One region of the Kocuria rosea genome, then DNA from elsewhere that is predicted to be linked to it. Evidence: riboswitches for the same ligand, from Rfam matches in the RefSeq annotation. Region 1 holds a riboswitch; each other region holds the start of a gene.
The links. A riboswitch is a leader RNA that binds a small molecule or an ion and turns the genes downstream of it on or off. The one in region 1 is predicted to bind S-adenosylmethionine.
Positions count from the first base shown of each region.

Region 2: another riboswitch for S-adenosylmethionine. It lies ahead of EQG70_RS13420 (hypothetical protein); the one in region 1 lies ahead of EQG70_RS12115 (bifunctional o-acetylhomoserine/o-acetylserine sulfhydrylase).
Region 3: another riboswitch for S-adenosylmethionine. It lies ahead of EQG70_RS03600 (ABC transporter ATP-binding protein); the one in region 1 lies ahead of EQG70_RS12115 (bifunctional o-acetylhomoserine/o-acetylserine sulfhydrylase).

Region 1 is NZ_CP035103.1:2,618,841-2,628,237, reverse strand. Features, by position in the region: gene EQG70_RS12130 (S9 family peptidase) at 1-1,222, opposite strand, end outside; gene EQG70_RS12125 (CPBP family intramembrane glutamic endopeptidase) at 1,336-2,115, shown strand; gene EQG70_RS12120 (VOC family protein) at 2,187-2,825, opposite strand; SAM riboswitch class IV at 2,968-3,083, shown strand; gene EQG70_RS12115 (bifunctional o-acetylhomoserine/o-acetylserine sulfhydrylase) at 3,160-4,572, shown strand; gene metX (homoserine O-acetyltransferase MetX) at 4,569-5,753, shown strand; gene EQG70_RS12105 (SGNH/GDSL hydrolase family protein) at 5,788-6,669, opposite strand; gene EQG70_RS12100 (alpha/beta hydrolase) at 6,751-7,437, shown strand; gene EQG70_RS12095 (RNA-binding S4 domain-containing protein) at 7,421-7,663, opposite strand; gene EQG70_RS12090 (glycine--tRNA ligase) at 7,860-9,242, shown strand; gene EQG70_RS12085 (GNAT family N-acetyltransferase) at 9,242-9,397, shown strand, end outside.
Region 2 is NZ_CP035103.1:2,923,361-2,932,757, forward strand. Features, by position in the region: gene EQG70_RS13410 (glycosyltransferase family 4 protein) at 45-1,220, shown strand; gene EQG70_RS13415 (PIN domain-containing protein) at 1,224-1,607, opposite strand; gene EQG70_RS13420 (hypothetical protein) at 1,619-1,846, opposite strand; SAM riboswitch class IV at 1,860-1,985, opposite strand; gene EQG70_RS13425 (hypothetical protein) at 2,403-2,699, shown strand; gene EQG70_RS13430 (hypothetical protein) at 2,802-2,990, opposite strand; gene cspE (transcription antiterminator/RNA stability regulator CspE) at 3,098-3,304, opposite strand; gene EQG70_RS13440 (DMT family transporter) at 3,527-3,850, opposite strand; gene EQG70_RS13445 (DMT family transporter) at 3,850-4,197, opposite strand; gene EQG70_RS13450 (TetR/AcrR family transcriptional regulator) at 4,201-4,731, opposite strand; gene betT (choline BCCT transporter BetT) at 4,908-7,049, shown strand; gene EQG70_RS13460 (aldehyde dehydrogenase family protein) at 7,046-8,539, shown strand; gene EQG70_RS13465 (GMC family oxidoreductase) at 8,645-9,397, shown strand, end outside.
Region 3 is NZ_CP035103.1:778,849-788,245, forward strand. Features, by position in the region: gene EQG70_RS03580 (succinate dehydrogenase/fumarate reductase transmembrane subunit) at 1-44, opposite strand, end outside; gene EQG70_RS03585 (AMP-binding protein) at 252-2,378, opposite strand; gene EQG70_RS03590 (ABC transporter permease) at 2,438-3,259, opposite strand; gene EQG70_RS03595 (aliphatic sulfonate ABC transporter substrate-binding protein) at 3,256-4,299, opposite strand; gene EQG70_RS03600 (ABC transporter ATP-binding protein) at 4,395-5,228, opposite strand; SAM riboswitch class I at 5,234-5,338, opposite strand; gene EQG70_RS18715 (maleylpyruvate isomerase N-terminal domain-containing protein) at 5,446-6,123, shown strand; gene EQG70_RS03610 (CoA-binding protein) at 6,209-6,673, shown strand; SAM riboswitch class IV at 6,816-6,930, shown strand; gene EQG70_RS03615 (LLM class flavin-dependent oxidoreductase) at 7,009-8,427, shown strand; gene EQG70_RS03620 (baeRF2 domain-containing protein) at 8,521-9,397, opposite strand, start outside.

The DNA.
Region 1 (9,397 bases):
GGCGCACCACGGGGGCGTCGTGCTCCGCGGCGGAGACGCTCGCGGTGTAGAGCTCCTCGGCGAAGGCCGGTTCCACGGGGGCGGCCTGGGCGTCCGTGCCCAGCCCGGCGAGCGGGAGCAGCCGGACCCGCAGCGTGGTGTCCGCCCGGACGGAGACCACCAGGTGGGTGGCCGTCACGGCGCAGCCGTTGACGCGGACGGTGTCCGAGGCCGGCACGACGTCGCGCAGGGCCACCTCCGCGACCGGGCGGCCGAGGTCGGCCGGGTCCATGAGGGAGATCCGGGAGTTCGGGGCCTCGTGGTCGTGGGTCAGCAGGATCTGCTCCCGCCCGTCCAGCAGCAGGGGCTCCGCCTCGTAGAGCACCCGGTCGGTGCGGGGCAGCACCACCCGCAGCGGCGCGGCCGGGTCCGCGACCGGCTGGATGAGCTGCTCCGAGAACTCGGAGCACATGGCCTCCACCACGATCCAGCGCCGGTCCGCGGACAGGCCCGCCCCGAGCCACAGGCCGGGGTCGGCCTCCTCGTGGACGACGACGTCCTCGGCCACCGGGGTGCCCAGCTCGTGCCGGCGCAGCTGGTGGGGGCGCCAGGACTCGTCCACCACCGTGTAGTACACGGCGCGCGCGTCCGGGGTGAGGAAGGACCCGTAGAACGTCCCGGGGATCTCGTCGGCGAGCAGCGCCCCCGTGGTGAGGTCCCGGACCCGCAGGGTGAAGCGCTCGTCGCCGGTGACGTCCTCGGCCCAGGCCAGCAGCTCCCCGTCCTCGGAGACGTCGAAGCTGCCCAGGGAGTAGAACTCGTGCTTCGCGGCCTCCGCGTTGGCGTCGAGGAGCACCTGCTCCCCGGCCATGGGGGTGCCGGGCTCGACGACAGGCGGGGTCCAGTCCGCCAGCACGTCGCCGGTGGTCACGGCCGGGACCCGGCAGAACACCTGGTGCGCGCCGCCCTCCACGGTGCGGGCGAAGTACCACCAGGCGCCGCGCCGGCTGGGCACGGACAGGTCGGTCTCCTGGGTGCGGTCCTTGATCTCCCCGAAGATCGTCTCCCGCAGGCCCGTGAGGTGGACGGTGGCGGACTCCGCGTACTCGTTCTCCGCGGTGAGGTGGGCCAGCACCTCGGGGGAGTCCTTGTCCCGCATCCACTCGTACGGGTCGGAGAACACGTGGCCGTGGAAGGCGCGCTCGACGGGCTGCTGGCGGATCTGCGGGGGAAGGACAGTCATGGTCCCCATCCTAGGGAAGACGTCCCGGGTGGGGAGGGGCGGTCCGGGCGGGCCCGGGGGCGCCCGGCGCGGGCTGCACGGGGCGGCCGGCGGGCCGGTGCCAGAATGGCCGCATGAGCACCCATGCCCACCTCGCCCCGCGACCGCCCGCCTTCGGCTCCACCCGCGCCGACCTGTGGGTGCAGGTGCTCCTGGTGCTCGGGGTGTCCCTGGGCGCCTCGGCCCTCTGGGCGGTGCTGTCCCTCGCCGAGCACCTGGCGCGCGGACCGCTCTCCGAGGCGCAGGCCACGATGAACCCGCCGCTGAGCCCGCAGCCCCTCATCGACCTGCTGCGCCAGCTCACCGGGATCGCCCTGGACCTGGTGCCGGTGCTGCTCGCGCTCTACCTGCTCGCCGGCTCCGCCGGGGCGCTGGGCACGGTCCGCCGGCGGATCGGCCTCGACGCCCGGATGCCCCTCCCGGACCTGGGCCTCGGCACCGTGCTCTTCCTGCTCATGGGCCTGGGCACGCTGGCGCTCTACGGCGCCGGCCGGGCCCTGGGCGTCACCGCGGAGGTGACCACGTCCGGGCTCGCCGCGCACTGGTGGACGGTGCCCGTGCTGCTGCTCTCGGCCGTGCGCCACGCCCTGGTCGAGGAGGTCGTGGTGGTCGCGTTCCTGACCGACCGGCTGACCCGCATCGGGTGGAGCTGGCCCGTGGTGCTGGTGGTCACGGCCCTGTTCCGCGGCAGCTACCACCTCTACCAGGGGATCGGGCCCTTCCTCGGCAACGTGGTGATGGGCCTCGTCTTCGCGGAGCTCTACCGGCGCACCGGCCGGGTGATGCCCCTCGTCGTCGCGCACTTCCTGCTGGACGCCGTCGGCTTCCTCGGGGCCGCCCGGCTGCTGGGCTGAGCCCCGCCCCGCGGGGCGCGGCCCAGCCGCCGGGCACCGCGGGTCCGGCCGCGGACCGGACCGGGCCGGCCTCAGATGGTGACGGCGCCGTCCGGGGTGCTGAACGAGACGGAGAGCACCCCGGGGGTGCCGTCCGGATAGCGCCAGTCGACCTCGAGGTCCTCGAGCGCGGTCTCGACGGGGGCGCCCAGCCACTCGGCGACCCGCTCCGGGGCACCGGCGATGGTCATCCCCGCGAGCCCCACGTCCGTGATCCGCGCCTGGGACGGGTGCATCTCCGGGGCGGAGTCGAAGTGGATCATGAACGGCAGCTGCGGATCGGCGATCAGGCCCTTGACGCCGATCTGGTGCCACTCCAGGCACCGGCCGTCCGGGAACACCCGGTGGCCGGGCACGGAGCGGCGCCCCAGGCGCTGCTCGAAGGGGGCGAGGTCCTCGACCTCCACGACCCAGCCCAGCCAGCCGCCGCCGGCCGCGGACCGGGCCCGCACGGCCTGCCCGAAGGGGGCCTTCTCCGCCGCCGGGTGCTGGAGGACCTCGACGACCTCCACGTACTGGTGGTTCGTGAGCGGCAGGATCATGTTGCGGGTGCCGAAACGGGGGTGCACCCCGCCCTTGACCGGTTCGATCCCGAGCTGGTCGGCGATGCGCTCGGTGGTGGCCTCCAGGCCCTCCGGGCGGCAGGCGTAGGACACGTGGTCGACTCTCATGGGCACATCGTGGCACCCTGTGAGTTTCGTCTCCAAATCGGTCCGCGACGCGCCGGGCACCGTGCGGGCGGCACCCCGGCCGGGGCGTCACGCCCGACCCCGGCTTGACGCCGTGCGGGCCTGATCCGGAGAATGCTGTCCAGGTCATGAGCGCCAGCGTCCAAGCCCCAGCTAGCTGGCCGGCAACCCTCCACCGCGGTGGGGTGCCCTGGGTGAAGACCAGGCTCCTCGCGTCCGGCGAGCGAGCAAGCGCGGGTCCCCGGCGCCCGGCCGTTCCCGGCCGCACCGCCTCGGCCGGGACGGGACCCCTGAGATCCACAAGGAGTCCCACGGCATGTCCGATCTCCCCGCCTCCAGCACCGACGCCTCCGCCGCCCGCACCGACGTGGCCGCGGCCGAGCGCCCCACCCCCGAGAACCCCGGGGGCTGGGCCTTCGAGACCCGGCAGATCCACGCGGGGCAGAGCCCCGACCCGGTCACCGGCTCGCGCGCCCTGCCGATCCACCAGACCACGTCCTTCGTCTTCCCCGACGCCCAGACCGCCGCCGACCGCTTCGCGCTCGCCGAGCTCGGCCCGATCTACACGCGGATCGGCAACCCGACCACGGAGGTCGTGGAGAACCGGATCGCCGCCCTGGAGGGCGGCGTGGGCGCCCTCATGCTCAGCGCGGGGCAGTCGGCGACGACGTTCGCCGTGCTCAACGTCGCCGGCGCGGGAGACCACCTCGTGGCCAGCCCCAGCCTGTACGGCGGGACCTACAACCTCTTCAAGTTCACGCTGCCCAAGCTCGGCATCGAGACCACCTTCGTCTCCGACCCCGACGATCCCGAGGCGTGGCGGCGGGCGGTCCGGCCGAACACGAAGGCCTTCTTCGCCGAGACGATCCCGAACCCGCGCAACGACGTCCTCGACATCGAGACGGTCTCCGGGATCGCCCACGACCACGAGGTCCCGCTCATCGTGGACAACACCGTGGCGACCCCCTACCTCGTCCAGCCCCTGCGCTGGGGCGCGGACGTCGTGGTGCACTCGGCCACCAAGTTCCTCGGCGGGCACGGCACGGCCATCGGCGGCGTGATCGTGGACTCCGGGGCCTTCGACTACGGCCGCTACCCGGACCGCTTCCCCGGCTTCAACCAGCCGGACGAGTCCTACGGCGGCCTCGTCTACGCCGAGGCCCTGGGCGCGGAGGGGCCCTTCGGCGTCAACCTGTCCTACATCCTCAAGGCCAGGGTGCAGCTGCTGCGCGACCTCGGCTCGGCGATCTCCCCGTTCAACGCGTTCCTCATCGAGCAGGGCATCGAGACGCTGTCCCTGCGGATGGAGCGGCACGTGGCCAACGCCGGGACGGTGGCCCGCTGGCTCGAGGCCCGCGAGGACGTGCGCTCGGTGTCCTGGGCCGGGCTGGAGTCCTCCCCGTGGCACGAGCGGGCGCAGAAGTACGCGCCCCGGGGCGCCGGGTCGATCCTGGGCTTCGTCCTCGACGGCGGCCGGGAGGCCGGGGCCGCCTTCGTGGACGCCCTGACCCTGCACTCGAACGTCGCCAACATCGGCGACGTGCGCTCCCTCGTGATCCACCCCGCGTCCACCACGCACAGCCAGCTCCTGCCCGAGGAGCAGCTGGCCGCCGGCGTGGAGCCCGGCTTCGTGCGCCTGTCCGTGGGCCTGGAGCACATCGACGACATCCTGGCGGACCTGGAGCAGGGCTTCGCCGCGGCCGCGGCCGCGCAGGGAGGACAGGAGTGACCGTGACGGTCGTGAGGGGCTCCGGCGCCGGGACCGCCGTCCGCGAGGACGGCGTGCCGCGGGTCGCCGGGATCGGCGAGCTCGAGCTCGAGTCGGGCTTCCGGCTGCCCGACGTCCGGATCGCCTACGAGACGTGGGGGACGCTCGCCCCGGACGCCTCCAACGCGGTGCTCGTCGAGCACGCCCTCACCGGGGACACCCACGTGGCGGCCGGCCGGGCCCGCCCCGGCGCCCCCGAGGCCGAGCGGCGCGCCGCCGAGAGCGGCGGCTGGTGGGAGGGCCTGATCGGCCCCGGCGCCGCCATCGACACGGACCGGTGGTTCGTGGTCTGCACCAACATCGTGGGCGGCTGCTACGGGTCCACGGGCCCGGCGACTCCCACGCCGCCGAGCGTGGACCCCGAGGGCCGCCCCTGGGGCTCCCGCTTCCCGCTCATCACCGTCCGGGACTCCGTGCACGCCGAGGCGGCGCTGGCCGACGCCCTCGGCATCGACGCCTGGCGCCTGGTCATCGGCGGCTCCATGGGCGGGGCCCGCGCCTTGGAGTGGGCCGTGACCTACCCGGACCGCGTCCGGGCGTGCGCGGTGGTCGCCGCGTGCGCCCAGTCCAGCGCCGAGCAGCTCGCGTGGGGCCAGGCGCAGAACCTCGCGATCCGCCAGGACCCGCACTTCCGCGGCGGGGACTACTACGACGGCCCGCTGCCCGTCACGGGCCTGGGACTGGCCCGGCGGATCGCCCACATCACCTACCGCTCGGCCGACGAGCTGCACCACCGGTTCGGGCGCTCGCCGCAGGCCGAGGAGCAGGTCATCGACACGCACGCCGGCGGGCGGGGGCGCTACCAGGTGGAGAGCTACCTCGACCACCAGGCGTCCAAGCTGGCGGGCCGCTTCGACGCCAACAGCTACCTCGCCGTCAACGAGACGCTCATGTCCCACGACGTCGCCCGGGGCCGCGGCACGCTCGAGGAGGCGCTGTCCGTGACCTCGTGCGAGTGGCTCGTGGCGGCGGTGGACTCCGACCGGCTCTACCTGCCCCGCGAGTCCGACGTCCTGGCCGCCGCGCTGCCCGGGGACGTCCGGCGGCACACCCTGACCTCGCCCTCGGGCCACGACGGCTTCCTCATCGAGGCTCCCCAGCTCGGCAAGCTGCTCGTGGAGACCGTGCTGCCCGAGCGCTGAGCCGGGACGGGGGTCCTCAGCCGTTCCCGCTCGCTCAGCCGTCCGCGGCACCCCGGTCGTCGCCGGGGCCCGCCCCGGGTCCCTCGCCGGGCGCGACGCCGCCCCCGGGCACGGTGGGGGTGCCGAAGTGCGGCCGCTTCGGCCGGACCTGCGCCCCGGAGCTGGTGCGCCGGATCCGGCGGGCCACCCACGGGCGCAGATAGCGGTGGGCCCAGACGAGGTCCTCGCCGCGGGCCTGCCGCCAGGACGAGGGCGGGCGGTCGGGCACCACCTCGGGCACGAGGCCGTGCGCGAGGCCCAGGGTGTCCAGGGCCTCGACCGCGATCCGGTGGTGGCCCAGGGGCGAGAAGTGCAGCCGGTCGGGGTCCCACATCGCCGGGTCCGCGAGCTCCCGCAGCCCCCACAGGTCCACCAGCACGGCGTCGTGCCGGGACGCGACCACGCGCACGTTCTCGTTGTAGACCGCGATCCGGCCCCGGATCCCGCGCAGCACGGGCGTGGCGCCGATGTCCGGGCCGCCGACCAGCACGACCGTCGCCCCGTTCGCCGCGAGCCGGCCCACGACGTCGTCCATCTCCTCGGCGATCGCGTCCGGGTCCCCGCCGGGGCGCAGCATGTCGTTGCCGCCCGCGCAGACCGTCACGAGGTCCGGGGTCAGCTCCAGGGCCGGTGCCACCTGCTCGTCGACGATCTGGCGGAAGAGCCGGCCGCGGATCGCGAGATTGGCGTAGGACAGGCCGGGGGCGAGGCGGTTCAGCTCCTCGGCGACCCGGTCCGCCCAGCCGCGGTGCCCGCCGGGGGAGCCGGGGTCCGGGTCCCCGATGCCCTCCGTGAACGAGTCGCCGATCGCCACCATGCGGCGCCACGGGTGGACGGGAGGTGCGGTGTCCGGGGGCCCCGGCGTCGTCTCGGTCATGCCTCCCGGTCTACCACCGGGCCCGGCGGGCGTCCACGCGCCCGCGCCGCGGGCCCCGGGACCGGGTGGCACACTGGTGCCATGACCGACGCCACCGTCCCGACCGGGACCGCCACCCCCTTCGCCGTGTGGAGCAGGGACGCCGACGCCCGCCCCGGCACCCCGCTGCTCGTGCTCCTGCACGGCTACGGCTCGCACGAGCAGGACCTCATGGGTCTCGTCCCGGCCCTGCCAGGCGAGTTCAGCGTGGCGTCCGTGCGCGCTCCCCAGCCCGCCGGGTTCGGCTACCAGTGGTTCCCGCTCGCCGCGGACCTCAGCTTCTCCCTCGACCGGGTGGCCGAGGCCGTGGAGCCCGTCGCGGCGTGGCTGCGGGAGCTGGCCGCGGACCACCCCAGCACCACGCTGCTGGGGTTCTCGCAGGGCATGGCCATGGCCACGTCCCTCGCCCGGCACATGCCGGGCGAGATCGCCGCCGTGGTGGGGCTCTCCGGCTTCGTGGTCCCCGGCGAGCACCCCCTGTTCGCCGACGAGCAGCTGCGGGAGCGGCCGCTGCGGATGTTCTGGGGCCGTGACCCGCAGGACCCGGTCATCCCGCAGGAGCTCGTCGACTCCACCGCCGAGTGGGCGCTGGAGCACGCCGACGTCATGAAGGTGCACTACACCGGGGTCGGCCACGGGATCAGCCCGCAGGAGGTGGGGCACGTGCGCGAGTACCTCACCCAGGTGGTGCTGGGGGACCCGGACCGCCCGGTCAGCCGCCCGCGGTGATCCGCACCGAGGCGCCCCCGGCGGAGACGACGTCCCCCGGGTGCAGCTGCCGGCCGCGCCGCGTCTCGACCTCGCCGTTGACCGAGACCTGACCGTCCTCCACCAGGCCCCGGGCGTGCGCCCCGTCCTCGGCGAGGTTCGCCAGCTTGAGCGCCTGGCCCAGCCGGATCATGTCGTCGCGGATGGGCAGTTCGTCGGGGCCGCCGGGCTGCTGGGGAGTCGTCATGCCCCCATTGTCCCAGGTCCCGTCCGGTCGGCGGGCACGGCGGGAATTGGCTACCCTGGGACGAGGACGTCGCCCGCGGCGTCCTCGTTCGTGACGGCCGACGACGGCCGGTCCCCGCCCGGCGCACCGCCGGGCCACACCACCCACCACGCGCGTCCGCAGCCGGCGGTCGGGCGAGACCCTGGAGGAATCCCACATGGCCCCCAAGTCCACGCTGGACAACGTCATCTCGCTGGCCAAGCGCCGCGGTTTCGTGTTCCAGGCGGGTGAGATCTACGGCGGTTCCCGCTCCGCCTGGGACTACGGGCCCCTCGGCGCGGAGCTCAAGGAGAACATCAAGCACGAGTGGTGGCAGACCTTCGTGCGCGGGCGCGAGGACATGGTGGGCCTCGACTCCTCGATCATCCTCCCGAAGGCCGTGTGGGAGGCCTCGGGTCACGTGGCGACCTTCACGGACCCGCTCGTGGAGTGCACCTCCTGCCACAAGCGCGCCCGCCAGGACCACCTGGTCGAGGCCTTCGAGGAGAAGAAGGGCCGCGCCCCCGAGAACGGCATGGCCGAGATCCCCTGCCCCAACTGCGGGACCAAGGGCCAGTGGACCGATCCGCAGCAGTTCTCCGGGCTGCTCAAGACGTTCCTCGGCCCGGTCGACAACCAGGAGGGCCTGCACTACCTGCGGCCCGAGACCGCCCAGGGCATCTTCGTGAACTTCAACAACGTGGTCACCGCCGCCCGGAAGAAGCCGCCGTTCGGCATCGGGCAGATCGGCAAGGCGTTCCGCAACGAGATCACCCCGGGCAACTTCATCTTCCGCACGCGCGAGTTCGAGCAGATGGAGATCGAGTACTTCACCCACCCGTCCGAGGCCGGACACTTCTTCGACGAGTGGGTCGAGGCGTGCTGGAACTGGTTCACGGACCTGGGCATCGACCCGGACCACATGCGCCGCTACGACGTCCCCGAGGACGACCGGGCGCACTACTCCGCCGGCACCATCGACATCGAGTACCGGTTCGGCTTCCAGGGCAACCCGTGGGGCGAGCTCATGGGCGTGGCCAACCGGACCGACTACGACCTCGGCGTGCACAACGAGCACTCCAACACGGACCTCAGCTACTTCGACCAGCAGACCAACGAGCGCTACGTCCCGTACGTGATCGAGCCGTCCTTCGGCCTGACCCGGTCGATGATGGCCTTCCTCGTGGACGCGTACACCGAGGACGAGGCGCCCAACTCGAAGGGCGGGGTGGACAAGCGCACGGTCCTCAAGCTGGACCCGCGCCTGGCCCCGGTCAAGGCCGCGGTGCTGCCGCTGTCCCGCAACGAGGACCTCTCGCCGAAGGCCAAGGACCTGGCCGCCGAGCTGCGCCGGAACTGGAACATCGACTTCGACGACTCGGGGGCGATCGGGCGCCGCTACCGCCGCCAGGACGAGATCGGCACCCCGTTCTGCATCACGGTGGACTTCGACACCCTCGAGGACCAGGCCGTGACCATCCGCGAGCGGGACGCGATGACCCAGGAGCGCGTGGCCCTCGACCAGGTGAAGTCCTACCTCGCCGGGAAGCTCGTCCGCTGATGAGCGGCGCGCTGACCGGCTCCGGGCTGCGGCCCTGGCGGGACGGGGACGACCTGCGGCTGCTCGAGGTGTGGCCCGACCCGGAGACGCCCCCGGCCGCCGCCTTCCGGGCGACCCTGCGCCCCGACGACGACGCCCCGTGGTCCCGCACGGTC
Region 2 (9,397 bases), 300 kb from region 1:
CCCCGCTCGCCGTCCGGTCGCCCGGCCCCGGCAGGCTCGGGAGCATGAGAGTCGCCGTGGTCGCCGAGCAGTTCCTCCCCCACCTCAACGGAGTCACCCACTCGGTGCTGCGGGTCGTCGAGCAGCTGGTCGCCGGCGGGCACGACGTCGTGGTCGTGGCGCCCTCCTACGAACCCGCGCCGCTCGGGCGCCCGGCGGAGCAGGTCGTCGAGGACCTCGACGGGGTGCCGGTGCACCGGCTGCCAGCCGTTCCGCTCACCGGCTACCCCGCCGTGCGGGTGGCCGGCGGGACCGTGGCCCGGGTGCGGCGGCAGCTGGAGCGCTTCCGGCCTGACGTGGTCCACGTGGCCTCCCCGTTCGTGCTGGGCCGCCGGGCGATCCTGGCGGCCCAGCAGCTCGGGGTGCCGTGCGTGGCGGTCTACCAGACCGACGTGCCCGGCTACGCGGCCAAGTACGGGGCCCCGTTCCTCGAGCAGCTCCTGTGGGGGCACGTGCGCTCCATGCACAACCTCGCCACGCTCACGCTCGCGCCGTCCACCGCGGCGGTCCGGCAGCTCACCGAGCACGGCGTCCAGGACGTGCACCTGTGGCGGCGCGGGGTGGACACCACCCGCTTCTCCCCCCGGCACCGCGACGAGCGGTGGCGGGAGGAGGTCGGCGGCGGCCGGCGGATCGTCGGCTACGTGGGCCGGATCGCCCCGGAGAAGCAGGTCGAGGACCTCTCCGCGGTCGCGGACCTGCCCGGCACCCGCCTGGTGGTCGTGGGCTCGGGCCCGGAGGAGGACGCCCTGCGCCGCCGGCTCCCGCAGGCCCACTTCACCGGGCGCCGCAGCGGTGCCGACCTGGCGCGCATCATGGCGTCCTTCGACGTGTTCGTCCACCCCGGCGAGTTCGAGACGTTCTGCCAGACGATCCAGGAGGCCATGGCCTCGGGGGTGCCGGTGGTCGCGACCGGCCGGGGCGGTCCCCTCGACCTCGTGGACCGGTCCCGCACCGGCTGGCTCTATCCCCCGGGCGACCTCGGGGCGCTGCGCGGGTACGTGGCGGATCTCCTGGGCGACGAGGCGAAGCGGGCCGCGTTCGGCGTCGCGGCGCACGCGGCGGTCCAGGGCCGGACGTGGGACGTGCTGGTCGGGCAGCTGCTCGAGCACTACGAGCGCGCCGTGGCGCTCTCGGCGCAGGGGCAGGGGCGCAGCCGCCGGCACCGCCGGGCCGTCTGAGGGCTACCGGCGGGCGGGGGACGCGTCCAGCACGGGCGCCCCGGTGCCGGCGTACCGCCCCGGCTCCGCGGTCAGCACGGTCAGCCCGTGGACCAGGGCCGTGGCCGCGGTGAGCCCGGCGAGCGGATCGGCCGCCCCCGTCGCGGCCAGCGCTCCCCACGCCCGGGCCACGGCGGCGTCCGCGGGGAGGACCCGGCCCGGGAAGCGCAGCTCGAGCTGCTCCGCCCACAGCGTCTCGTCGGGCCGCTCGGCGAGCAGCTCCCCGAGCACCGTGGCGGGCAGGAACAGCCGCCGGTGTCCGTGCCGGCGCAGGACCTCGGCCAGCTCGGGGCAGCGCTCCGGGGTGCGCACCCCCAGCAGCACGGAACGGTCCAGGAGGAGGTCCACGGCGGCGGGCCTCAGGCCGCGGCGGCGAGCTCCCCGCGGGCCGGAGCCAGCAGGAAGTCCACGAACTCGGTGCGGACCTGCACCACGCGGGCGTAGTCCTCGACGCTCATGGCGGAGACGCTGATCGCCGGGACGCTCGGCGCGGGGTCGCGGCGGGTCCCGTCCCCGGTGGCCGGGACGGCGTGGGAGGGCTGGGGGAACGCGCCCGTGCGGGCGGCGGAGTGGCGGAGGTCGGACATGACCGGGATCCTTCGTGCGCTCTTGCTCGCACCGGGTACCGCTGCTGCGGCGATGCGAGCCGCTTCGTCATCCGAACCACCCGTGAACATGGGGTTGGTGCCCGGTCAAGTCGGAGCTTGCCGACCGGGTCTCTTGAAGCTCTCCCCATTGAACCACATCGGCCGAACCGTGTCCGCGTGCGGCGACCCGGCCGGATCCGGTGCCCCCTCCTGTGCACAGGCCTTCCCCGGGGTGTCACCGCCCGGACATCTCGACGACACATCGTTGCGCTGGAATGGGTCCCGTAGTACCGGGGACGGCGCAGGCGACGGCCCCGCGCATTACGTTTCAGTGACACAACTCACGACTCGCTTGTCGAGGTGTCGGTGCCGCGGGGTAGCCTGAACCTGCTTCTCGAGATGCGGCGTCCACGCCCTCGGCCGGAGATCGACGATCCCCGGCGGAACCGTGGAGGGGCTCCGACCCGCTGCGCGCCAACCCGATGTTCCCGGGTGGATCGGATGACGAAGCGGCGGGCAACGCCATCGGATGCCTGCAAGAACGTCAGGAGAAAACATGACCATGTCCGAAGAAAGAACAGCCATCACCACCGACCAGCGCGAGGAGTGGATCGACGTGACCGTCACCGCCCTCCCCGATCTCCACCTCGTCCGTCTCACGTCGACCGACGGGGACGTGCAGGAGTACCTGAGCCCCGAGGCCGACGACCTGGCCGCCGCGGCGGAGCACACGGAGGGTACGGCGCAATGGTGCGCCAAGTACCGCCAGCTCCTCGTTCCCGGAGCCCTCGCGGCGACCGGACGGCACCCGTTCTTCAAGCTCCACCCCTCGTCCCTCCCGCTGTCGGCATAGCCGGCGGACAGGAGCGCACGGAGGCCGCAGCCCGTCGGGCTGCGGCCTCCATCGTGCGGGAGGACGGTGACGTCCGGAGCGCCGGTGGGACCCGCGGGGTGCTCACTCGAGGCCGTAGTCCCCCGCCGAGCCCCAGCCGCCGCCGGCCTCGTCGGCGGAGCCGTCGAATCCCCACTCGGAGGCCTCGACCTCGAACGGCACGGAGACGTCCAGCTCGGCGTCGGAGACCCGGTTCACCACGAAGGGGTCCTCCGGCTCCTCCGCGGCGGGGAGCGGATCGGGAATGGTCACGGCGCTTCCTCCCGGTGCTGCTCGGCGGGTACGACGACAGAACCGCCGCCGGGCGCAGCCCGACGACGGTTCTGGAGGATCAACGGGCCGGAGCCCGCGGAAGATCCTTAGGAGATGACGTTGATGTTCGCAGCCTGGGGGCCCTTGGGGCCGTCCTGGGTCTCGAACTCGACGCGGTCGTTCTCGTTCAGCGAGCGGAAGCCGTTCGAGTTGATCGCGGAGAAGTGGGCGAAGACGTCCTTGGAGCCGTCCTCGGGGGTGATAAAGCCGAAGCCCTTGTCAGCGTTGAACCACTTGACGATACCGGTAGTCATGGGAGACCTGATCCTTCATGAGATGAACGTTTCCCGACGTTCGAGAAACAAAACAGTTGTGATGCATGGAAAACGTCTTCTCAGAAAAACTGCTGCACCCGAGTGGGCCGAACTGCTTGAAAGACAAAAACGAACCTCAACAACTGCGGACTACTCTACACGAGATCCGGCGCCGCACCACCCGGGACGGGGCGCCGGACCCGGCCCGGCACCGGGGACCGCTCAGACCGGCGGGGCGCCGAGCTCGATGAGGAGCACTCCGCCGGCGATGAGGGCCACCCCGGCCGCCGTCACCCAGGTGAACGGCTCGCGGAACAGGACCCGGCCGGCCAGTGCCGTCAGCGCCACGCCGGAGGCCGACCAGATGCCGTAGGCGACGCCCAGCGCCATGCCCTCGGCCAGGACGAGGCTCAGGCAGGTGAACGCCACCAGGTAGCCGACGGCCACGGCGGCGTACCAGCGGCGGCGGCCCCGGGCGGCCATCCGCAGGGACAGGGTTCCAGCGACCTCGGTGAGGATCGAGACACTGAGGAAGAGCCAGGCCATCAGGCCGCCTCCTCGGTCTCGCGGGCGGGGCGGCGGGAGCCGAGCTCCACGCAGAGCACGCCGGCCACGACCAGCACGATCCCGGCCAGCACGGCCGGGCTCAGCCGCTCACCGTAGACCACGGCCGCCGCCAGAGCGGTGAGCATCACCCCGAGGGCGGCCCACACGCCGTAGGCGACCCCCACCGGCATGCCGCGGCGCAGCACGGCCGCCAGGAGGGTGAACGCGGCGAGGTAGCCGGCGACGACGAGCGCGTACCAGGCGGGCTCGTCCAGAGCCGCCTTCAGCGACAGCGTGGCCGCCACCTCGGCGAGCACGGCGGCGAGCAGCAGCAGCCGGCGCAGCACGGCTCAGCCCTCCAGGAGCTCGTCGGCGACCGCCCTGACCCGGGCCCGTTCCTGCGGGTCGGGGGCGAAGACGCCCGCGGCGTCGGCGAACCACACGCCGTCGGCGAGCAGCCGCACGGCCAGCAGCCGGCTCCGGCGCTCGGCGGGCAGGTCCGCGGGCAGGTGCACCCACGGCTCCACCCGCGCGACCCAGCGCTCCTTGAGCGTGGCGCGCAGCCGCTGGTCGGTGAGCATCACGAGGTCGGTCTCGTCGACCTCCCCGGACAGGCACCAGTCGAGGTAGGCGCGCAGCCGTTCCGCCGCGGGCACCTGCTCCGGGGGGCCGGGCAGGCGGCGGGCCATCTGCGCGTCCCAGCCGTCCATCACCCGGTCCACCAGGGCGAGCATCAGCGCCTCCTTGGTGGGGAAGTGGTACATCACCCCGGGCTTGGTCAGACCCGCCTGCCGCGCGGCCGACGCCAGGGAGACCGTGCCGCCGCCCCGGATCAGCTCGAGGGCGCCGTCGAGGATGCGCTCGCGGGAGGAGGTGCTCATGAGAAAGAACTTTACCAACCGGAAGGGTGGTGACACGATGTTGAGCATCCCCGGGGCGCGGGTTTCGGCCGCCGCACCGGTCCGCGGGCACGACGACGTCCCGCCCCTGCCCGGTCCGCGCTGGACCCGGCAGGTGCTCCCCGACCCGGATCACCACTTCCAGGAGGACTCGTCCCATGACTTCCGCCCTGCACCAGTCACCGCCCGAGAGCGGCACCCCACCCGCCGGGCGCTCCCGGCCGGCCGTGAACCGGACGGTCTTCGCCGGCTCGGGCATCACCATCGTCCTGTTCTCCCTGTGGGCGATCCTCGCCCCCGACCAGGCCTCCGCGGTGATCAGCGCCGTGGTCGGCTGGATCGCGACCAACATGGGCTGGTTCTACGTCCTCACCGCCACGGTGGTGACGGTCTTCGTCCTGGTCGTGGCGTTCTCCCGCGAGGGGACCATCAAGATGGGCCCCGACCACTCGAAGCCGCAGTACAACCTGTTCACCTGGACCGCGATGCTCTTCGCCGCCGGCATCGGCATCGACCTGCTGTTCTTCTCCGTGGCCGAGCCCGTCACCCAGTACTACGGCCCGCCCGCCGGGGAGGGCGGGACGGCCGAGGCCACCCGCATGGCCGTGGTGTGGACGCTGTTCCACTACGGCGTCACGGGCTGGGCGATGTACGCGCTGATGGGCATGGCCTTCGGCTACTTCGCCTACCGGTGGAACATGCCCCTGAGCATCCGTTCGGCCCTCTACCCGCTGATCGGCAAGCGGGTGCAGGGGCGCACGGGGGACGTCGTGGACATCGCGGCGCTGCTCGGCACGATCTTCGGCGTGGCCACCTCGCTGGGCATCGGCGTGGTGCAGCTCAACTACGGCCTCTACCTGCTCTTCGGGATCGAGGAGGGGACCGCGGCGCAGATCGGGCTGATCGTCGTGGCCGTGGTGATGGCCACCGCCTCGTGCGTCTCGGGCGTGGACAAGGGCATCCGCAGGCTCTCCGAGCTCAACGTGCTCATGGCCGTGGCGCTGATCGTCTGGGTGCTCGTGGCCGGCCGGACCTCGTTCCTGCTCGACGCCACGGTGCAGAACCTCGGCGACTACGTCTCCTCGCTGCCGGGGATGACCATGGAGACGTTCGCCTACACCGGTGCGGCGGAGTGGATGGCGGGGTGGACCCTCTTCTTCTGGGCCTGGTGGATCGCCTGGGCGCCGTTCGTCGGCCTGTTCCTGGCGCGGATCTCCCGGGGCCGCACCCTGCGCGAGTTCGTGATCGCGACCCTGACCGTGCCGTTCCTGTTCATCCTCATCCTGGTCTCGGTCTTCGGCAACAGCGCCCTGGCGATCGTCACGGGCGGCGACGACGCCTTCGGCCAGGCCGCCATGAACACCCCCGAGCGGGCGTTCTACTCGCTGCTCGAGCAGTACCCGGGCGCGCCGGTGCTCATCGCGCTCGCCTCGCTGGCCGGGCTGCTGTTCTACGTCACGAGCGCCGACTCGGGCGCGCTCGTGATGTCGACGTTCACCTCGACGATCCAGGACCCCACCCAGGACGGGCCCAAGTGGCTGCGCATCTTCTGGGCCGCCGCCACCGGGCTGCTGACCCTGGCGATGCTGCTGGTGGGCGGGGTGCCGACCCTGCAGGCCGCCACGCTGATCATCGGCCTGCCCTTCTCGATCGTGATGTACCTGGTCATGATCGGGTTCTGGAAGGCCCTGCGCGCCGAGCGCTCCCAGCGCGAGGGGCGCAGCTCCACCCGCCGCTCCGCGGCCGCGTCCCGCATCCCCGGCCCGGACAGCCACTGGCGCCGGCGGCTCTCCCGGACCGGCTCGTTCCCGGGCCCGAAGGCCGTGCGCCGCTACGAGGACGAGGCGCTCGTCCCCGCCCTCGCGGAGGTCGTCGAGGAGTTCCGGGCCCAGGGCCTCGACGCCGAGCTCACCAGCTCGGTGGTCGGCTACCAGGACCTGTCCGAGCACACGCTGACCGTGCGGATGGGCGAGGACCGGGACTTCTGCTACCAGATCTATCCGGTGGCCACACCCGTGCCGGCCTTCGGCGGGTTCCGCACCAACCCGGACTCCGACCTGTACTACCGCCTGGAGGTCTTCAACGAGACCGGCTCCCAGGGCACGGACGTCATGGACTGGAGCCACGAGCAGGTCATCAACGACGTCCTCGACAGCTGGGAGGCGCACCTGGCCTTCCTGAGCATCCACGACGGGCCGTCCGTCATCCAGGACGGCGAGCAGGGCCACCCCGACTGGTCCACCGACATCCACGACGTGCCGACGGGGCAGATCCCCGCGGCGAAGGAGGCACACCCGTGAGCAGCACCTTGTTCATCGACGGCCAGTGGCAGGCCGCCGCCGAGGGCGGCACCCGCACCATCGTCTGTCCCGCCGACGGCGCCGAGGTCGGCACCGTCGCCGAGGCGACCGCGCAGGACACCGAGCGCGCGATCGCCGCGGCCCGCCGCGCCTTCGACGACGGCCGCTGGTCGTCCGTGCCGGCGCCGGAGCGCGGGGACCTGCTGCTCCGGGTCGCCGCCCGGCTGCGCGAGCGCAAGGACGAGTTCGCCCGCGCCGAGTCCCTCGACACCGGCAAGCGGCTGGTCGAGTCCGAGATCGACATGGACGACATCGCCGCGTGCTTCACGTACTTCGGCAAGGCCGCCGCGGAGCAGGCCGGGCGCGTCGTCGACGCCGGGGACCCCACCGTGGTCTCGAAGGTCGTCACCGAGCCCGTGGGCGTGTGCGGGATGATCACGCCCTGGAACTACCCGCTGCTCCAGGCCGCGTGGAAGATCGCCCCGGCGATCGCCGCCGGGTGCACCTTCGTGCTCAAGCCCGCCGAGCTCACCCCTCACACGGCGATCCTGATGATGCAGGTCCTCCAGGAGGTCGGCCTGCCCGACGGCGTGGCCAACCTCGTGCTGGGCGCCGGCACCGAGGTGGGCGCGCCGCTGTCCTCCTCCCCCGACGTGGACCTCGTCTCCTTCACCGGCGGCGTGCTGACCGGCCGGCGGATCGCGGCCGCCGCCGCGCCCACCGTGAAGAAGGTCGCCCTGGAGCTCGGCGGCAAGAACCCCAACGTGGTCTTCGCGGACGCCGACTTCGACGCCGCCGTGGACAACGCCCTCAACGCCGCGTTCGTGCACTCCGGGCAGGTCTGCTCGGCCGGGGCTCGCCTGGTGGTCGAGGAGCCGATCGCCGAGCGCTTCGTCGACGAGCTCGTCCGCCGGGCCGAGCGGATCCGCCTCGGCGGACCCTTCGACGAGCAGGCCGAGACCGGGCCCCTCATCTCGGCGGCCCAGCGCGAGAAGGTGCACGCGTACGTGGAGCGCGCCCGCGAGCAGGGTGCGCGCGTCCGCACCGGCGGCGAGCACTCCACCGGGACGTCCGCCGACGGGTCGCTGGACCTCGGACGGGGCTTCTTCTACCCGCCCACCGTGATCGACCGCTGCACCCGCGAGATGGACTGCGTGCACGACGAGGCCTTCGGCCCCACCGTCACGGTCGAGACCTTCCGCACCGAGGACGAGGCCGTCGAGATCGGCAACGACACGATCTACGGCCTCGCCGGGGCCGTGTGGACCGCGGACGCCGGCCGCGCCCACCGCGTGGCGGGCCGGCTGCGCCACGGCACGATCTGGATCAACGACTTCCACCCCTACCTGCCGCAGGCGGAGTGGGGCGGGATGAAGCAGTCGGGCGTCGGGCGCGAGCTCGGCCCCACCGGCCTGGGCGAGTACCAGGAGCTCAAGCACGTCTACCAGAACACGGCCCCCGCCGTGACCGGCTGGTTCGCCGCATCCTGACCCGTGCCCGCCCGCCCGGCGTCGTCGCCCGCACGACGACGACGCCGGCGCGCCCCTAGAACTGCCACGCCCCGAAAACTTCCCGAGACCTTCCCGAGGAGAGACATGACCACGCCCAGCACCACCCCAGCGCCAGAGACCCCGCAGGAGTTCGACTACCTGGTGGTCGGCGGCGGCTCCGCCGGCGCCGTCGTCGCCGCCCGCCTGTCCGAGGACCCGTCCGTGAGCGTCGGGCTGATCGAGGCCGGACCGCACGACCGGGACATCGACGAGGTGCTGACCCTCAGCCGGTGGATGGAGCTGCTGGAGTCCGGCTACGACTGGGACTACCCCGTCGAGGAGCAGGAGAACGGCAACTCGCACATGCGCATGGCCCGCGCCAAGGTGCTGGGCGGCTGCTCGTCGCACAACTCGTGCATCGCGTTCTGGGCCCCGGCCGAGGACCTGGACGAGTGGGAGGAGGTCCACGGCGCCGAGGGCTGGAACGCCGAGACCGCCTTCCGGCTCTACCAGAAGCTCGAGACCAACGACGACGAGGGCGCCCACCACGGCCACGACGGGCCCGTGCACCTGATGCAGATCCCGGACGACGACCCCTGCGGCGTCGCCCTGCTCGAGGCCTGCGAGCAGGCGGGGATCCCGCGCACCACCTTCAACACCGGCAAGACCGTGGTCAACGGCGCGAACTTCTTCCAGGTCAACCGCCGCGCCGACGGCACCCGGGCGTCCTCGTCCGTGTCCTACCTGCACCCGGCCGCCGACCGGGACAACCTCACGGTCCTGCACTCGACCCAGGCCAAGCGCGTGGTCGTCGAGGACGGCCGGGCGACCGGCGTCGAGGTGGTGGACAACGCCTTC
Region 3 (9,397 bases), 1.8 Mb from region 1:
CGGGCCGTGCCTGCGGGGCGGGGGGAGTCGTTCACGGCATTCATCCTAGGGGCGGTGCGGGCTGAGACGTCACAAGTCTCAACGTCCTTGCGGAGGGGGTCGCGGACCGTCACGGAGCCGCGCCGAGGGGTCGTTTCCCGCCTCCGCGGCGGCGCGAGGGGTCGTTTTCCGCCGGTGCGAGCAGCTCATTCCGACCGAAAGCGACCCCCCGCGGCCGGAGGAGCGCCGGAAGCGACCCCTCGCGGCGGGGGCTAGCGCCGTGCGGCCAGGACGTCGGCGATGCGCTCGAGGGACTCCTCGTTCTGCAGCGAGGACCGGTCGCCGAGGGGGGCGCCCTCCCACAGCTGCGCGAGCAGCCGCCGGGTGATCTTCCCGGACCGGGTCTTCGGCAGGTCGGGGACCGCCACGACCGCCCGCGGCTTGGCGATCGGCCCGATCTCGTGCGCCACGTGCTCGCGCAGGGCAGCGGTCAGCTCCTCCGCCGGGACCCGGGCGGCCTCGGGGGTCAGCACCACGTAGGCGAGCACCGCGTGCCCGGTCAGCTCGTCGCGCACCGGTGCCGCGCCGGCCTCCACCACCCACGGGTGGGTGACGAGCGCCGACTCGATCTCGATGGTGGACAGCCGGTGCCCGGAGACGTTGATGACGTCGTCGACCCGCCCCAGGATGTAGATGTCCCCCTCCTCGTCGTAGCGGGCGCCGTCCCCGGCGAGGAACCAGCCCTGCTCGGCGTAGGCCTGCCAGTAGGAGGAGAGGTAGCGCTGCGGGTCGCCCCACACGGTGCGGGCCATCGAGGGACCGGTCCGGTCCACCACCACGAAGCCCTGCACCCCGGGCGGGACCGTCTCCCCGGCCTCGTCGACCACGCGGGTGGAGATCCCCGGGACCGCCCGGGTCGCGCAGCCGGGCTTGAGCGCGGTGCGCGGGGCTCCGTCGTCGAACGTCCCCGGGGGCGCGAACTGGGGGTCGTGCGGCCGCGGGGACATCACGGTGGCGCCGGTCTCGGACTGCCACCACGTGTCCACGAACGGCACCTCGTCCCTGCCCAGCTGCGCGCGCAGCCAGCGCCAGGCCTCGGGGTTGATCGACTCGCCCACGGAGCCGAGCAGCCGGATCGAGTTGAGGTTGTAGAGCGGCGGGACGCCCTTCGGGAACGCGCCCATCAGGGAGCGGATCAGCGTGGGCGCCGTGTAGTAGGCGGTGACCCCGTAGCGCTCGACCACCTCGAAGTGCCGGCCCCAGTGCGGGGTGTTCGGGGTGCCCTCGTAGATCACCTCGGACACGCCGTTGACCAGCGGCCCGTAGATCTCGTAGGTGTGCGCGGTGACCCACGCGAGGTCCGCGGTGCACCAGTGGACGGTCGAGTCCACCTTCGCGGGGTCGTTGACGGTGGCCAGCTCGTCCGGGCGCAGCACGCCGTCCTCGTCCTCGACGTCGGGCAGCAGGTCGAACAGCAGCGCGTGGGTGTAGGCGGTCTGCACGAGGTAGCCGCCCATCGTGTGCACCAGGCCCTTGGGCCGTCCGGTGGTCCCGGAGGTGTAGATGATGAACAGCGGCGTCTCGGCGTCGAACGCCTCGGGCACGTGCACGTCGGACTGGTCGGCGATCAGCTCGTGCCACCACACGTCCCGCCCGCGCGTCCACGGGACCGCGTCCTCCTCCTTGGAGTGCGTCCCCCGGGTGCCCCGCGGCAGGTCCGTGCGTCCGGGCCGGGAGGTGCGGCGCACGACGACGACGTGCTCGACCGCGTTGTCACCGCTGCAGGCCTCGTCGGCCACGGCCTTCACGGGCACCACGGCGCCGCGCCGGTGCTGCCCGTCCGTGGTCACGAGGACCTTGGCGCCGGTGTCCTCGACGCGAAAGCGCAGCGCCTCGGCGGAGAACCCGCCGAAGACCAGGGAGTGCACCGCGCCGATGCGGGCGCAGGCCAGCGTGATGATGACGGTCTCCGGGATGACGGGGAGGTAGATCACCACCCGGTCGCCCTGCTCCACGCCCAGGGCGAGCAGGGCGTTGGCGGCGCGGGAGACCTCCCGCTGCAGGTCGGCGTAGGTGTAGACCAGCCGGTCCCCGGGCTCTCCCTCGAAGTACAGGGCCACGTGGGCGCCGCGGCCGGCCTCGACGTGGCGGTCCACGCAGTTGTGGGCCACGTTGAGCCTGCCGCCCTCGAACCACGCGATCTCCGGGACCGACCAGGTGGGGCCGCCCTGCTCGTCCGTCCCGAGCCGCCGCGGGGCCTCGAAGCGGTGCGCGGTGGTCCACGGCCGCGCCCAGTCGAGGCGCGACGCCTGCGCCTCCCAGAAGGCGATCCGGGCCTCGTCCGAGACCAGGGCGGGATTGGGGGTGGGGGAGGAGGGGTCGCTCCAGCTGAAGCTCACGGTGCTGCTGTCCTTTCCGGCCGGCACGGACGACGGTTCCACTGTGCCAGGCGCACGTGTCAGGCCCATTTCTTGGCGGCCCACTTCTCGAAGACCCCCAGCAGCGCGTCCGTCGCCTTGCCGAGCACCGCGAGCAGCACGATGGCGAGGAGCAGGCGGTCGGTGCGGCCGTTGTTCTGCGAGTCGGTGAGCAGCCAGCCCAGGCCCATGGAGGCGCCCAGCAGCTCGGCGGCCACGAGGAACAGCCACGCCTGGGCCAGGGCCAGGCGCAGCCCCGAGATGACCGACGGCATGACGGCCGGCAGCTGCACCGCGGTGAGCAGGCGCAGCCCGTGCAGCCCGAACGCCCGCGCCGCCTCGATGAGGTTGCGGTCCACGTGCTGCAGGGCCGCGGAGACGGTGGTGTAGACCGGGAAGAACGCGCCGATGGCCACCAGCGTGACCTTGGAGTCCTCGCCGAGGCCGATCCACAGCAGCAGCAGCGGCACCCACGCCAGGGACGGCACCGCCCGGAACGCCCCGATCGTGGGGCCCACCAGTGTGGAGCCCCAGCGGGAGAGGCCGATGAAGGACCCGGCCACGAGGCCGAGCCCGGCGCCGATCAGGAAGCCGATCAGCACGCGCTGGGTCGAGATGCCCACGTGGGTCCACAGGTCCCCGCCGGCCAGCAGGCCGATCCCGGCCTCGAGCACCGCGAGCGGGGCCGGCAGCTGCACGGCGCTGAAGACCCCGGCGGTGGACAGCACGTGCCACAGCAGCAGCAGCGCGGCGGGCAGCAGCAGGCCCAGGCCGGTGCGCAGCAGCGGCCGCCGCCGGGGGGCCGCGGCGGGGGCGTCGTCGAACCGCTCCGCCTCCTCGGCGGGGGACAGGGGCTGCGTCACTGCCCGGCCCCGACCAGCTCGGCCGCGCGGGACGCGTCGGCGTTCTCGGCGTAGGAGCTCTCCACGATGCTCCCGAGCGCCTCGTCGATCTGCTCCTGGCCGGCCACGTCGTCGGACTCCACGAAGATCGGCCCGACCTTCTCGAGGACCGCCAGCTGCTCGTCGCCCGGCACGTGGTCGATGTCCAGGTTGGTGCGCTCGAGCACCTTCTCGGCCACGGACAGCTCGATCCCGGCCGCCTCGGCGAGCAGCTGCGCGGTCTCCTCCGTGTTCTCCTGCGCCCACTGCCGGGCGTAGGCGTAGACGTCCACCACGGTCTGGGCGGCCTCGGGCTGCTCCTCGAGGAAGCTCTCGTGGGCGTTGAGGAAGCCGTAGGTGTTGAAGTCGACGTTGCGGTAGAACAGCTCCGCGCCGTTCTCCTCCGCGGCGGCCATGATCGGGTCGAGCCCGGACCAGGCGTCCACCTGGCCGTTCTCCAGGGCGGCGCGGCCGTCGGCGTGCTGCAGGTTCTGGATCGTGACGTCCCCGGCGTCCACACCGGCCTCGTCGAGGGCCTGGAGCAGGAAGAAGTACGGGTCGGTGCCCTTGGTCGCGGCCACGGTGCGGCCCTCGAGGTCCGCGACCTCCTGCACCTCGCTGCCGGCGGTGGTGACCAGGGCGGACCACTCCGGCTGCGAGTAGAGGTCGATCACCCGGATCGGGGTGCCGTTGCTGCGGGCCAGCAGCGCCGCGGAGCCCGCGGTGGAGCCGATGTCCACCGCCTCCGCACGCAGCGCCTCGTTGGCCTTGTTCGACCCGGCGGACTGCACCCACTCCACCTCGATGCCCTCCTCGGCGAACGCGGTCTCGAGCCAGCCCTTCTCCTTGATCACCACGGAGAGCGGGTTGTAGGTGGCCCAGTCCACGCGGACGGTGCCGTCCCCGGCGGCCTCCGCGGGCGGCTCACCGGAGCCCTCACCGGCCATGCACCCGGTCAGGCCCAGGGCCAGGACGGCGGCGAGTGCGGGGACGGTGCGGACGGAGCGCTGGGGCAGGGGCATGGCGGAGCCTTTCGTGGTGGACGGACGGTGCCGGGCGGCGCGGGCGGGTGCCGCCGCTGGTCCGGGGAGGGGAGTCGGGGTGGGGGCGGGCCGCGTCAGCGGGTCGCGGGGTGGTGGGTGTCGACGCCGAGGTGGCCGAGGAGCTGCACGCGCAGCTCGGCGAGGACCTCGGAGGCCCGGTCCCGGGGGCGCTCGCCGGGGACGGCGAGGATCGTGCTGATCGAGGCCGGGGCGGTGGGCCCGGTCCGGCCCAGGACCACGATCCGGTCCGCGAGCTGCAGCGCCTCGTCGACGTCGTGGGTGACGAGCAGGACGGTGGTGGGCTGGGCCGCGTGGATCGTGAGCAGCAGGTCCTGCATCTGCAGGCGGGTCAGGGCGTCGAGCGCGCCGAAGGGCTCGTCGAGCAGCAGGACCCCGGGATTGCGGGCCAGGGCCCGGGCCAGGGACGCGCGCTGGGCCATGCCGCCGGAGACCGCGCGGGGACGGTGGCCGGCGTGCGCGGTGAGCCCCACCAGGCGCAGCAGGTCGTCGATCACGGCGTCCCCCTCGTCCCGGGGGAGTCCGCGGGGCAGGCCCAGGCGGACGTTCTCGCGCACCGAGCGCCACGGCAGCAGGCGGGGCTCCTGGAAGGCGACCGCGCAGCGCGGGTCGATGCCGGACACGGGGGTGCCGTCGATGAGCACCCGTCCGGCCGAGGCGGTGTCGAGCCCCGCGGCGGCCCGCAGCAGCGTGGACTTGCCGCACCCCGAGGGCCCCAGGACCGCCAGGACCTCGCCGGGCCGGGCCGTGACGTCGACGTCCTGCAGGACGTAGTGGGTCTCGCGGCCGGACGGGAAGGCCTTGCCGACGCGCTCGAAGGCCACGGAGAAGGCGCGCTTCGCGGTGCCCGGTGCGGTGGCCGGCGCAGAGCCCAGCAGGGAAGTGCTCATGATCAACTCCATCGGTCCTGGCATTAGCACCTCGCACGGAGGATCAGACGGATCCGTGCCGGTTGCTGCGACGTCGACGAGCCAGGTCTCTCAGCCGCTCCGGATGGTTACACCACCAATTGAACGTCCTCGGCGTGTTCCCTGGCAAATCCGTCGCATCCGTGGTGATCGCGACACATCGCTGGCACGGGAGCCCTCCGTGCCCCACCATGGACCCATGACGAGCCGCAGAAGCCCGGCCCGGGCGGACCTGGTGCGCGACGCCTGCGCGGCGTTCGGCGCGGTCCTCGACGGGCTCGGCGACGACGACTCCTGGGCCGCCACGGGCTGCCCGGGGTGGTCGGTCCGGGACCTCACCCACCACTGCGCGATGGACGCCCTGCGGGGGCTGGTCGCGCTGCACACGCCCACCACCGCCCGCCCCGACCGGGACGCCGCGACCTACTGGACCGACTGGGGCGGCGATCCCGCGGGGGCCGCCGAGGCCCGGCGCCACACCCGCGTGGCCGCGTCCATGGTCCTGGACTGGGAGCCGGTGCGCGCCCTCCACCGCGAGACCACCCGGGCGCTCGTGCACGCCGCGCAGCACTGCGGCGACGGCGCGGTCCGCACCCAGGGGCACGTGCTGGGCGTCGAGGACCTGCTGAGCACCCTCGCGGTGGAGGCCACGGTCCACCACCTGGACCTGATCCAGCACCTGGACGGCTCCCCGGGTCCCGCCGTGGACGGGCTCGCCGAGGTCCGCCGGGTCCTCACCGACCTGTGGGAGCGGGAACCGCTCGAGCACTGGAGCGACGAGCACTTCGCCCGCGTGGGCACCGGCCGGGCGGAGCTGACCGCCCAGGAGCGTGCGGAGCTGGGCGCGCACGCGGACCTCCTGCCGCTCTTCTCCTGACCCTCCCCCCTCCGCGAGGTCGCCGACACGTGCAATCCCGCGGAGGAAGAAGGAGGGGGAACGGGTTCCGTGCCAGGCTGGGGGCATGAGCCGCAACGACCCCGCCGTCATCGACCGCCTCATGACACGGCCCGGCCGGTGGGCCGTGGTGGGGCTGACCGGCAACACGGCCCGTCCGGCGCACTCGGTGGCGAAGCGGATCCGGGACGACCTCGGCATGACGATCGTCCCGGTCAACCCGAAGGGCGAGCCGGTGCACGGCGAGCCCGGCCACCGCACGCTCGCCGAGGTCCCGGGGCCGATCGACGTGGTGGACTGCTTCGTGAACTCCCGCCGCGTCGGCGCGGTGGTGGACCAGGCCATCGCCGTGGGCGCCGCCGCGGTGTGGCTGCAGCTGGGCGTCGTCGACGAGGACGCCGCCGCCCGGGCGGAGCGGGCCGGCCTCGACGTGGTCATGGACACCTGCCCCCTGATCGAGCTCCGGTCCCTGCTCCGGCGGGGCTGGACCCTGGACCCGGGCCGGACCCCGCCGCTCGCCCCGCCCGGCTGAACGACCCGGCTGAGCGACCCGGCGGAGCCGCCCGAACCGGGTGGGCGCAGGCCCGATGCGGGCCGGGACCGTCCCCGTGCGGCGGGACCGCACAGGGGTTGCACCCGGTCAGGGGCCACCCGCTAAGCTGTCCCCCGACGACGATGACGAGTCCCGACACGAAGCTCTGGCTGGTCGGGCGGCAACCCTCTCCCGTAGCGGGGTGCCCCAGATGAACATCGGGCCGCGGTGCACGTGTTCCGCGGCAAGTACGGCGCCCACCAGTGCGTCGGACCCGCGGGCAGGTCTCCACGACGCACGGGCGCGGGTCGGCATCGACCCGGGAGGAACACCCCATGAGCAAGCGCATCGCCCTGAACGCCTTCGACATGACCTGCGTGGGCCACCAGGCCCCCGGTCTGTGGAAGCACCCCCGCTCCCGGGCGGACGAGTACAACACGATCGAGTACTGGACGGACGTCGCCCAGGTCCTGGAGAAGGGGCTCTTCGACGCGCTGTTCCTCGCGGACGTCGTCGGGTACTACGACGTCTACCAGAACTCCGCGGCCCCGGTGATCCGGGACGCCACCCAGATCCCGGTCAACGACCCCTTCATGCAGATCTCCGCGATGGCGGCCGTGACGAAGCACCTCGGCTTCGGCGTGACGAGCGCGATCACCTACGAGCAGCCGTACCCGCTCGCCCGGAAGTTCGCGACCCTCGACCACCTCACGAAGGGCCGGATGGGCTTCAACGTGGTGACGTCCTACCTGAAGTCGGCCGCCGAGAACCACGGGCTGACGGAGCAGATCTCCCACGACGAGCGCTACGAGATCGCCGAGGAGTTCATGGAGGTCTGCTACAAGCTCTGGGAGGGCTCCTGGGAGGACGGCGCGGTCCGGCGCGACCGGGTCAACGGGGTCTTCGCCGACCCGGCGCTCGTCCACCCGATCCAGCACCACGGCAGGTACTTCGACGTCCCCGGCATCGGGCTGACCGAGCCGTCCCCGCAGCGCACGCCGCTGATCTTCCAGGCCGGGGCCTCCTCCCGCGGGCGGGCGTTCGCCGGCCGCCACGCGGAGGCGGTGTTCGTGGGCGGCATCCGCCCGGACCTGACCCGGGTGGTGACCGACAAGCTGCGCGACGAGGCGGAGGCCGGCGGGCGGAACCGGGACGACCTCAAGATCTTCGCCATGCTGCACGTGATCGTCGACGAGACCGACGCGAAGGCCGAGCAGAAGCGCCGCGACTACGAGCGGTACGCGGACACCGACGGCGCGCTGGGCCTCGTGGGCGGCTGGTCCGGGCTGGACCTGGGCCGCTACGACGAGAACGACGTCCTGGAGTACATCAAGACCGACTCGATCCAGTCCTTCCTGACCCCCTTCACCACGGCCGACCCGCACAAGAAGTGGACGATCAAGGAGGTCGCCAAGCACATCTCGATGGGCGGCATGGGCGTGCCGATCGTCGGGTCCCCGCAGACCGTGGCCGACGAGCTCGAGCGGTGGATCGACGAGGGCGGGCTGGACGGCATCAACCTCGCCTACCACGTGTCCCCGGGCTCGTTCGAGGACTTCGTGGAGTGGGTCGTGCCGGAGCTGCAGAAGCGCGGCCGCTACCGCACCGGCTACGAGGGCACCACGCTGCGCGAGAACCTCTACGGCAAGGGGCAGACCAAGGTGCTCGGCACCCACCCCGCCGCCGCGTTCCGGGGCGCCTACGCGGGCAGGCCCTCCGCCGCGGACACCCCCGCCCGCCAGCTGGCCCTCTGACCCCCGTCCCCTGACCCCGCGGCTCCGCCGGGAGCACGGGGCAGGGCACGGACGAGGGGCCCCCGCGTGCGGGGGCCCCTCGTCCGTGCCGCGTCAGGACGCCGGTGCGGCGCTCCAGCGCAGCAGGGCCGCGACGTCCGTGCCGTGGGGCAGCGCCCCCGGCGGCACGAAGACGGGGCGGCCGTCGGTCAGCACCGCGGCGCGCACCAGCGCGGCGTCGGCGGAGACCCGGCCCAGCACGCCGGCGCCCACGGCCTCCGACTCCTCCAGGGCGATCCACGGCTCGGCGTCCAGGGCGATGAGCTGCTGCTCCGTGTCCAGGTGGGTGTCGTCGATCAGCAGCGTCTCCGCCTGGGCCTGCTGCAGGGCGGAGACCACGGGCGCCATCCCCGAGACGGCGGTGGGGTCCGCGCGTCCCTGCTGCTCGGCGAGCCGCTCGAGCAGCGCCTGCTGGCGGTGCGCCACGACCTCCGCCACGCGCTCCTCGACCTGGTGGTCGAAGTCGGCGGACTTGCTGCCCTCCGCCCGGGTGTTGGCGTCCACGACGCTCAGCATCCCCCGGCTCGCCTTGGACAGCTGCTCCTCGACCAGGCCCCGGGCCCGCAGGTCCCCGGCCAGGACGACGAGCTGGGCCCCGCTCTCGGCCACGACCTTGTCGATCTGCTCGGCCACCTGCTCGGTGTTGCGCCGCCACACGTCCTCCGTGTGCCGCTGCCAGCGCCCCTGCGACCAGCCGCCCCCGGGGAACTTCTTCAGGTGCTCGGTCTCGCCCTCGATCTGCTGCTCGTCCGCGGCCCGGACGCGGCTGGCGTGCTGGAGGCAGATCTCGCCGCCGTCCCGGCCCACCTCGGCGACCACGTACGGGAAGTCGTCCGGGCGGTGCCGGAACAGGGGAGTGAGATCGGGGACGTCCTCCACCTGGACGACACCGCTGCCGGCCCGGGGCCCGGGGAGGACCTCGTCGATCTCC